One region of the Streptomyces sp. NPDC046909 genome, then DNA from elsewhere that is predicted to be linked to it. Evidence: riboswitches for the same ligand, from Rfam matches in the RefSeq annotation. Region 1 holds a riboswitch; each other region holds the start of a gene.

Region 1 (2,191 bases):
GTACGCCCCCGGCTTCGGCGCGTGGATCATCATGCCGTTGCCGATGTAGATGCCGACGTGGCTGACGTCGTCGTAGAAGAAGACGAGGTCGCCGGGCCGGGCGTTGGCGAGGGAGACCGTGGTGCCGAAGTCGACCTGGTCGTAGGTGGTGCGGGGGAGGGAGATGCCGGCGGCGTTCCAGGCGGCCTGGGTGAGGCCGGAGCAGTCGTAGGAGTCGGGCCCTGTGGCGCCCCAGACGTACGGCTTGCCGATCTGGGAGCGGGCGAAGGCGAGGGCCTTGTCGGCCTTCGTGGCGTACGAGGAGTCCGTGGAGGTGGAGGAGGAGCCGGAGGTCCCGGAGGACGAGCCGCTCGCCGCCTCCTCGGCCGCGGCCGCCTCCTCCGCCGCCTTCTGCTCGGCCGCCTGCTGCTTCGCCAGCTCGGCGGCCTTGCGGGCGGCCTCCTCCTGCTTCCGCTTCTCGATCGCCGCGAGCCGGGCCTTCTCCTCGGCGGTGAGCTGCGACAGCAGCTCGCGCGCGTCGGAGAGCTTGCGCTGGACGGTCGCCTTGGCGGTCTTGAGGTCGCTCTGCGACTCGGTGAGCGTCGCGAGGCTCTCGGTGGCCTCCTGGCGCTTCTTCATCGTCGCGGACTGCTCGGTGATGTAGTCGTCGACCGCGCCCTTCTGACGGTCCGTCATGCGGCCCATCAGCTGCGTCTGGTCGAAGTAGTCCTGCGGGGTGTCCGCGAGCAGGAAGGTCGCGGTGTCGGGCGCGGAGGCGCCGGTGCGGTACTGGGCCGCGGCGAAGGAACCGAGTTCCTCGCGGGCCTCGTTGAGCTTCTGGGTGCGCTGGGCGACGTCGTCGAGGAGGGTGTCGACCTCCTTGCGCTGCTTGGTGGTCTTCTCCTTGGCCGAGTTGTACTTCTCGGTCGCCGACTCCGCCTGGCGGTAGAGATCGTCGACCTTCTTCTCGACTTCCTCGATGCTCGGCTTGTCATCGGTCGAGGGTGCTGCGGTGGCCGTCTGGGAGAGCAGGGCCACGGAGGTGAGGGCGGCCGTGGCGAGGGCGGGGGTGCGTATGCCTGCTACGCGCGTACCCGCCGGCGGCGACTTGCGGTGCGACGCCAAGGGTGGCGACTCCTTCCATGTTCCGCCTACCGAGTTAGCTGTCGGGTTCGGGCGGGTGGTTCGGAAGGTGTGCCCTACGGCCGTTCCCGTGAAGGGAGTCGGGCCGATTCACCCCAAGGTCGGTGTGGGTCCCCGGCTCCGGGCGCCCCCAGGGGCGTACCGGATTGAGCGGAGGCCGCGCGGCCCGGCGAGGTTCGCCGGTGGAGGTCGTACGGCCTGTCCGGCACGGTAGCCAACTGGTGTGGCCCCTGTGAAGGTTGATGTCCGATAGGCCCGATACATTTTCGTGACCTTTGGTCAGCCCCTCGCTCGGCGTGGTCAATCCGGAAGGATCTGCGGCGAGTTGTGCGTATTTTGACCCGAGTGTTACGGAGTAGAGCCGTCCGCCCGCTTATGGCCGCTACCTTCCAGTCGACCCGCGGACGCACCCCGTGGGTGGGAGGGATACGGCCATGAAGACCCGTACGTCACTCGTCGTCGCCACCGGAGTCGCACTCGCCGCCACCGCGGGCATCGCACCCGCGACAGCCTCAGGAGGTCACGGCGGCGCCAAACCCGTCGTCCGCGTCATCGCGACCGGCCTCGACAACCCGCGCCAGCTGTCCTACGCCGACGGGAACGTGTACGTCGCCGAGGCCGGCCGCGGCGGCAAGAAGTGCATCGGTGAGGGCCCCGAGGGCGAGACCTGCATCGGCCTCTCCTCCGCCGTCACCAAGATCTACTGGGACGGCGGCGCATGGCAGCACTACCGGGTCGTACGGGGCCTGCCCTCGGGCGCCGCCCCCGACGGCGGCTTCGCGACCGGCGTCGACGGCGTCTCCGCCCGCTGGGGCGAGCTCTGGGGCGTCGAGACCTTCGCCCCGCCGGAGGCCGGAGTCCCCACGACCCCGCCCTGGAACAAGCTCGGCAAGCTGCTCCGCGTCGAACAGAACGGCGATCACGGCACCGCGGAGATCGCCGCCGACATCACCGCCGTGGAGCTCAGGTACAACCCCCACAAGGCGGCCCTGGAGTCCAACCCGTACGCCGTCCTCGCCCTCCCCGACGGCCGCGAGATCGTCGCCGACGCGGCCGGCAATGACCTGGT
Region 2 (2,191 bases), on a different contig from region 1:
CGTAGTCCGGCGTGGTGCGGATCTCGAAGTGCAGATGCGGGCCGGTGACATTGCCGGTCGCGCCGGAGAGGCCGATCTGCTGGCCCTCGGTGACGGTCTGGCCGGCCGAGACCGAGAGCGAGGACAGGTGGGCGTACTGGGCGTAGTAGCCGTCGGCGAGCTGGATGACGACCTGGTTGCCGTACGCGCCGCCCCAGCCGGCGGAGACGACGGTGCCCGCGGCCACGGCCTTCAGCGAGGTGCCGGTCGGGACGACGAAGTCGACACCGGTGTGGTAGCCGCTGGACCACATGCTGCCCGCCGTGTGGTAGGCGGTGCCGACGGTGGCGCCGGTCACGGGGAGGGTGTAGCCGCTGGAGCTGCTGGTGCCGGTCGACTCGCTGCTCTGGGTGGCACTCGTGGTGTTCGAGGAGGACGAGCCGGACGAGGAGGACGACGACTTCTCGGCGCTCGTGGACTTCCCGGAGCTCGTGGACTTCTCCGTGCTCGCCGACTTGTCGGTGCTCGCCGCGGCCTTCTTGCCGAGGGTGAGCTTCAGACCGGGGTGGATCAGCGAGGGGTCGGAGCCGACGGCCTCGCGGTTGTCCGAGTAGAGCTTCTTCCAGCCGCCGCTGACGTTCTGCTCGTCGGCGATCTTCGAGAGGTAGTCACCGGCCCGCACCGAATAGGTGCGCACGGTCGCGGTGTTCGCGGCGCTCTTCTTCTCCGCGGCCTTCTTCTCGGTCGCCGTCTTCTCGGCGGCCGGAAGGGACTGGACGGCCTTTTCCGAAACGGACTGCGAGGTGGCCGCGTGGGCGCCTGCGGCACCCATCAGCGGGAGGGCGAGTGCGGCTCCGCCGGTGCCGGCGACGGCGATCGAGCGAGTGAGGCGCTGGGTCTTCGGACGGCGGTGCTTACCCTTCGCGGGCATGGCGAATTCCTCTCCGGCGCCTACGAGGTGAGCTGTCGGGTGCGGACTGGAGATGTCCGGCCGCACCGAAGTGCGGCTTAACCCCTAGCCGTTCCGGAGACCGGAACAGGCGGTTGTACCTGTGGGTCCCCCGCTCCTGCCGTTCACGGGTGAGTTGTGCGGGCACCGGGCGGCGGCAGGATTGGGCGTCCGTCCGGATTGGTGGCGAACGTAAGCGAGGAAGACGCAAAGGGACAAGCGAGAGGTTCCAGAGAAATGCGTTCCTCTTGATCCCTTGTGAGAATTACCGGTCACCCTGTGTGAATTCAGCCCGCCGCCCGCCCCGCAAAACCCTTGGGAAAACACGGGAATTACGTGAACATGACGGGCGACGGACGGTCACGGATATGACGCTCCTCACGTGCCGTTTTCACAGCTTCCTTTATTCCAGAGCGAGTTGGAATGAAGGTGAAGGAAGGCGAAGGAAGCCACCAATTCGGACAGACGACTCAGATGCGACGCAGTCGGAGAACTGCCGCATCCAAGTCGCCCCGCAATCCAACCCGAAGTCCGTGATGCAGCAATACCGCACCTCTGTGAATTTCGCCCGTTTCAAGGCATTCGTACGACGCTGCCGGGTCGAGCCCGCGCAGCCGCAGCGCCGGGACGGGCTCGCCGTAGCTCTGCGCCTGGAGCCAGGCGAGGACGACGGCCTCGTCCCCGCGGACGTACTGCACCGCACTGAGCCCGCCGCGCGGGGGCCGCAGCCGGTAGAGGTCGCCGCGCTGCACCAGGGGCCGGATCTCCTTGTAGAGGCCCACCCATTGCCCCGCCTCGGCCAGCTCCTCCTCGCTCCACTCGGAGAGGTCCCCGCCGACCCCGAGCACCCCGGCCATGGCGCTCACGAACCGGAACTTGAGCGAGCTCACCCGGCCGTTGAGCTGGGTGTTGGGGCTGTCGGTGACCCAGGCGGCCATCACGCGCGCGGGGTGGATCTGACTGAAGCCGTGCTGGATGGCGAGCCGGTCCAAGGGGTCGGTGTTGTCCGAGGTCCACACCTGGTCGGTACGGCTGAGCACCCCGAGGTCGATACGGCCACCGCCGCCGGAGCAGGACTCGAAGGCGACGCCCGGGTGAGCCGCCCGCAACCGGTCCAGGAGGGCGTAGAAGCCGCGCACATGGTCGACCCACAGCCGCTGCGGGTAGGGCTCACCCGGCCAGCCCGCATCGGTGAAGCAGCGGTTGAAGTCCCACTTCACATAGTCGACGGGGGCGGAGGAGAGCAGGGTGTCGAGCCGCTCC
Region 3 (2,191 bases), on a different contig from region 1:
GGACCTCCAGGTGCAGATGCGCACCGGTGACGTTGCCCGTCGCGCCCACGCGCCCGATCACATCGCCCGTGCTGACCTTCTGGCCCACGCTGACGCTGATCGAGGACTGGTGGCAGAACCACAGCTGGGTGCCGTCGTCGAGGGTGAGGATCGTGCGGTAGCCGTAGGAACCGGCCCAGCCGGCCTCCGTGATGGTGCCGCTGTGGATCGCCTTGATGAGCGTGCCCGTGGGAGCCGCGAAGTCGAGACCCGTGTGGTAGCCGGAGGACCACAGCGAGCCGGCCTGACCGAAGGTCGAGGTGATCGTGTACGACGACGTCGGCAGCGTGTACTGCTTGGCGAGCTCGGCGAGACGCTTGGCCTCGGCCTCCTGCGCGGCCTTCTTCTCCGCCGCCTTCTTCGCCTCGGCGGCGTCGTCCGCGGCCTTCTTCAGCGCGGCGGCCTCGGCCTTCGCGGTCTCGTCGGCGAGGGCGGTCTGGGTGGCGAGCTGCGCCTTGCTGTCGACCTGGGTCTGCTGGCTCTCGGCCTGCGCCATGATCCGGTTGCGGAGCGTCTCACCCGCGTCCGAGGCGCCCTCGGTCCGGTCCTGCGTGGCGGTCGAGGCGAGGTCGCTGAGCGCGGTCGCGGAGCCCTGCGGGGCCTCGTCCTCGCCGCCGAAGACGCCGCCCACGCTGGGCAGGTCGGGCATCGAGATGGAGACCGGCGGCTTGCCGGTGTTGGCGCTGGCCATGCCGGCCCCGCCGACGGCGGCTATGACACCGACGCCCAGGACGGTGGAGCTGCGGGCGAATCCGTTGCCGCGCTGCTTGGCGACCCGGTGCTTGCCACGTGCCGGCCGGAGGGACTCCTCGGTGGGGTTCCACTCCTCGCGGGGGCCCTCGTCGTGGTGGTAGCTGCCGTAGCCGAAGACATCGGTGGAGGTGCGCTGGCTCGGCACGTACGGGGCCTCGGGGGCAGGCCGGTTTGACGCCACGTGGGCGTGCTCCTTTCCTTCCTTCTCGCCTACCGGGTTAGCTGACGGGTTCGGAGCAGGAAGGTCTCCTACGCGCGTATACCTGCCGTGAGTTCACGGCGGCGTTCGCGCGATTCACCCCAGGGTTGATGGTTCCCCGGCTCCCTTGCGGGATTAAGCGCGTGAGCACGGAGCCGTCTCTTGTGACGGCTGGGACGACCGCGCTGCGTTATCGAACGTTAATAGACCCGGCCTGGGTATTCCAAGCTGTTCCGCTTGATCATTAACGATTTTCGGCTGGACGTACGGGCCATGAGCGGCGAAAAACGGGCGAGTTGACCCAGCGCCGCCACAATCTCAGGAACCTCACAGCCATTGACGGTATGTCAGTTGTTATGCGGAGGGCGGTCGCGCGCTCACCCCGCGTGACCGCCGTACGGCGAGCAGCGCCATGTCGTCCGTCGCGCCGCCCCCGGTGTGCCGGCGGACCTCCGCGACGAGCGTGGCCAGCAGCGCCCCCGGGGCACGGAAGGTCCGCCCCGCGAGCCGCGCCGCCGGATCGTAGAACTCCCCGTGCCGGTCCCGCGCCTCGGACAGCCCGTCGGTGTACAGCAGCAGCGTGGCCCCGCCCGGGAAGCCGGCCTCCTCCGCCCGGTCGGGCCAGCTCCCCAACTCGCCCATGCCGAGCGGCAGCGCGGGCTCGGCGGCGGGCAGCGGCCGCACGGCCCCGTCGGGACAGAGCAGCAGCGGCGGCGGATGGCCGCGGTTGACGATCCGTACGAGCCCGTCGCCGTGCGGGAGTTCGGCGAGTACGGCGGTCGTGAACCCCTCGAAGCCGTCCAGCCCCTCGCGCCGCGTGCCCTCACGCGCCAGCGCCCGCTCAAGGCGCCCCGCGACCGCCTCCAGCGTCTTCTCCTGCTCGGCGGCCTCCCGGAACGCCCCGATGACGACGGCGACCGCGGCGACCGCCCCCATGCCCTTCCCGCGCACGTCCCCGGCCACCAGCCGCACCCCGTACGGGCTGTCCTGCACGGCGTACAGGTCCCCGCCGATGAAGGCGTCCTTCTGCGCGGCCTCGTACCGCACCGCGATCTCGAACCCGCCGATCCGCTCGTCCGGCTCGGGCAGCACCGCCCGCTGGGCGGCCTCGGCGATCTCGCGCTGCGAGGCGAGCCGCTGGTCCCCGCGGCGCACAACCCGGTTGAGGACGGCGGCGAGACCGGCGACCACCGCGACGGT
Region 4 (2,191 bases), on a different contig from region 1:
GATCATCCAACTCGTCCAGTTCCTCCGGTTCATCTGGATCGCCTGACTCGTCCTCGTCCTCGGGCTCGTCCTCCGGGTCGTCCGACGCGTCCTCCACCGACGCGACCCCTTCGCCTTCCGCATCCACCGAAGCGGACAACTCCGCCAAGTCGGACACCTCCGACCCCGGCGCCGAGAACTCACAGCCGTCCGACGGCTCACCCACAGCAGAGACGGATGCTGACGAATCGGACAACTCATGGCAAGAGGGCGGCTCTTCGGCCCTCGTTGACACCGGCGCCCTCGCGACCGACAGCGGCGCCGACGCCGACGCCCGCACCGGCGCCGGCACCGGCACCGGCAAGCACCGCGGCGCGAGTGCCGACGAGAGCTCGTACACCGTCCGCTCCGGTGACACCCTCGCCTCCATCGCCGACTCCCTTGACGTCGACGGCGGATGGCGTCGGCTCTACGCCGAGAACAAGCAGGTCATCGGCGCCGACCCGAGCGACATCATGCCCGGTCAGACCCTCGTACTCGGTACCGAATAGGGCGAAAAAGCACGGGAGTTCGCGCCGCACTTCGCAGTAAATGTCCGGTTTGGCGAAAGTGTGGGATGAGTCTCAGAAGCCCTGATCGTCTTTGAAATCCCCCGGGTTCCGTGTCTACGGTCAACACCGCTCGTCACCACGAGCCCCGGCTGCCGCAACGCCGAATCCTGCCAGCGGCCGTACGGGAACAGTCGTCGCGTCAAGCGCCGTAGGCAGGAGCGGGGGACCCAAGGTAAGTGCCGGGCCCAGCAGTTCACGCTGGTCCGGCTCGGGGTGAAGCCGCGCAGTGGGCCGAGAGGCCCCGACGCGCGGCCGGGCAACTCAACCGGCCCGAACCCGACAGCTCACCTCGCAGGCGTCGGTGAGGGGATCCACCATGCTGTTTTCCGGCAAGGGCAAGCACCGCCGTCCGTCCAAGGCCACCCGCGCCGCCGCGCTCGCCGGCGTCACCGGTGTCGCGATAGCCGCCCCGCTGATGGCGGCCGGCAACGCCTCCGCCGCCACCGCCTCCGAGTGGGACGCCGTCGCCCAGTGCGAGTCGGGCGGCAACTGGTCCATCAACACCGGCAACGGTTACTACGGCGGTCTGCAGTTCTCCGCCTCGACCTGGGCCGCGTACGGCGGCACGGCGTACGCCTCCACCGCGAACCAGGCCACCAAGGCGCAGCAGATCGAGATCGCCGAGAAGGTCCTCGCCTCCCAGGGCAAGGGTGCCTGGCCGACCTGCGGTGTGGGCCTGTCCGGCGCCACCTACACCGGCAGCAGCAGCTCCTCCAGCGGTTCCTCCAGCTCGTCGAGCGACAGCGGCACCAGCACCCGCTCCTCCGAGCAGTCGACGTCCCGCTCCTCCGAGCGCACGACCGCGAAGAAGACCGTCACCACCCCGACCGGTAAGAAGGTCAAGAAGGGCGACGGCGAGTACAAGGTCGTCAAGGGTGACACCCTCAGCTCCATCGCCGAGGAGCACGACGTCAAGGGCGGCTGGCAGAAGCTGTTCAAGCTGAACAAGGACATCGTCAGCGACGCCGACTTCATCTACCCGGGTCAGCAGCTGCACCTCAAGTAAGAGGCACCGGCAAGACCCAGCTGAACCACAGCGCCCTCACATCCGTGGTCCTCATACTGAAGGCCTCGTGAGGGTCCCCCCGTCCCCACGGGCTCCCCGCTCCGGTGCGTGTTCCCCCGTACGCACCGGGGCGGGGCTTTTTTGTGCCGGGTTTCCGGAAGCGTCTTTGTTCCGTTCAGAAACAATTTACGATCGGTTCTGTCCACGGGGCGGTCCACGCGGTGGCCGATCGCCCGGAGCCGGTTAGGCTCGTCTCGCAGAGCCGCTGCGGTAGTGCCGTAGCCGCGTCACATCCAAGAAGGAGATGCTCGTGCCGTCCATCGACGTCGTCGTAGCCCGGGAAATCCTGGACTCCCGAGGCAACCCCACGGTCGAGGTCGAGGTCGGCCTCGACGACGGCAGCACGGGTCGTGCCGCCGTTCCGTCCGGCGCCTCCACCGGTGCCTTCGAGGCCATCGAGCTCCGCGACGGTGACCCGAACCGCTACCAGGGCAAGGGTGTCGAGAAGGCCGTCCTCGCCGTCATCGAGCAGATCGGCCCGGAGCTGGTCGGCTACGACGCCACCGAGCAGCGCCTGATCGACCAGGCGATGTTC

The links. A riboswitch is a leader RNA that binds a small molecule or an ion and turns the genes downstream of it on or off. The one in region 1 is predicted to bind cyclic di-AMP.
Region 2: linked by a shared signal. The riboswitch ahead of ABZ928_RS07175 (LysM peptidoglycan-binding domain-containing M23 family metallopeptidase) and the one ahead of ABZ928_RS31595 (NlpC/P60 family protein) in region 1 are both predicted to bind cyclic di-AMP.
Region 3: linked by a shared signal. The riboswitch ahead of ABZ928_RS13080 (M23 family metallopeptidase) and the one ahead of ABZ928_RS31595 (NlpC/P60 family protein) in region 1 are both predicted to bind cyclic di-AMP.
Region 4: linked by a shared signal. The riboswitch ahead of ABZ928_RS13630 (transglycosylase family protein) and the one ahead of ABZ928_RS31595 (NlpC/P60 family protein) in region 1 are both predicted to bind cyclic di-AMP.

Annotation. Positions count from the first base shown of each region.
Region 1 covers NZ_JBEYXC010000010.1:228,169-230,359, forward strand. The annotation lists gene ABZ928_RS31595 (NlpC/P60 family protein) at 1-1,104, opposite strand, end outside; cyclic di-AMP (ydaO/yuaA leader) riboswitch at 1,113-1,285, opposite strand; gene ABZ928_RS31600 (ScyD/ScyE family protein) at 1,557-2,191, shown strand, end outside.
Region 2 covers NZ_JBEYXC010000002.1:643,204-645,394, forward strand. The annotation lists gene ABZ928_RS07175 (LysM peptidoglycan-binding domain-containing M23 family metallopeptidase) at 1-910, opposite strand, end outside; cyclic di-AMP (ydaO/yuaA leader) riboswitch at 915-1,092, opposite strand; gene ABZ928_RS07180 (alpha-galactosidase) at 1,399-2,191, opposite strand, start outside.
Region 3 covers NZ_JBEYXC010000003.1:912,149-914,339, reverse strand. The annotation lists gene ABZ928_RS13080 (M23 family metallopeptidase) at 1-973, opposite strand, end outside; cyclic di-AMP (ydaO/yuaA leader) riboswitch at 985-1,143, opposite strand; gene ABZ928_RS13075 (PP2C family protein-serine/threonine phosphatase) at 1,346-2,191, opposite strand, start outside.
Region 4 covers NZ_JBEYXC010000004.1:118,216-120,406, reverse strand. The annotation lists gene ABZ928_RS13635 (transglycosylase family protein) at 1-530, shown strand, start outside; cyclic di-AMP (ydaO/yuaA leader) riboswitch at 725-903, shown strand; gene ABZ928_RS13630 (transglycosylase family protein) at 907-1,596, shown strand; gene eno (phosphopyruvate hydratase) at 1,901-2,191, shown strand, end outside.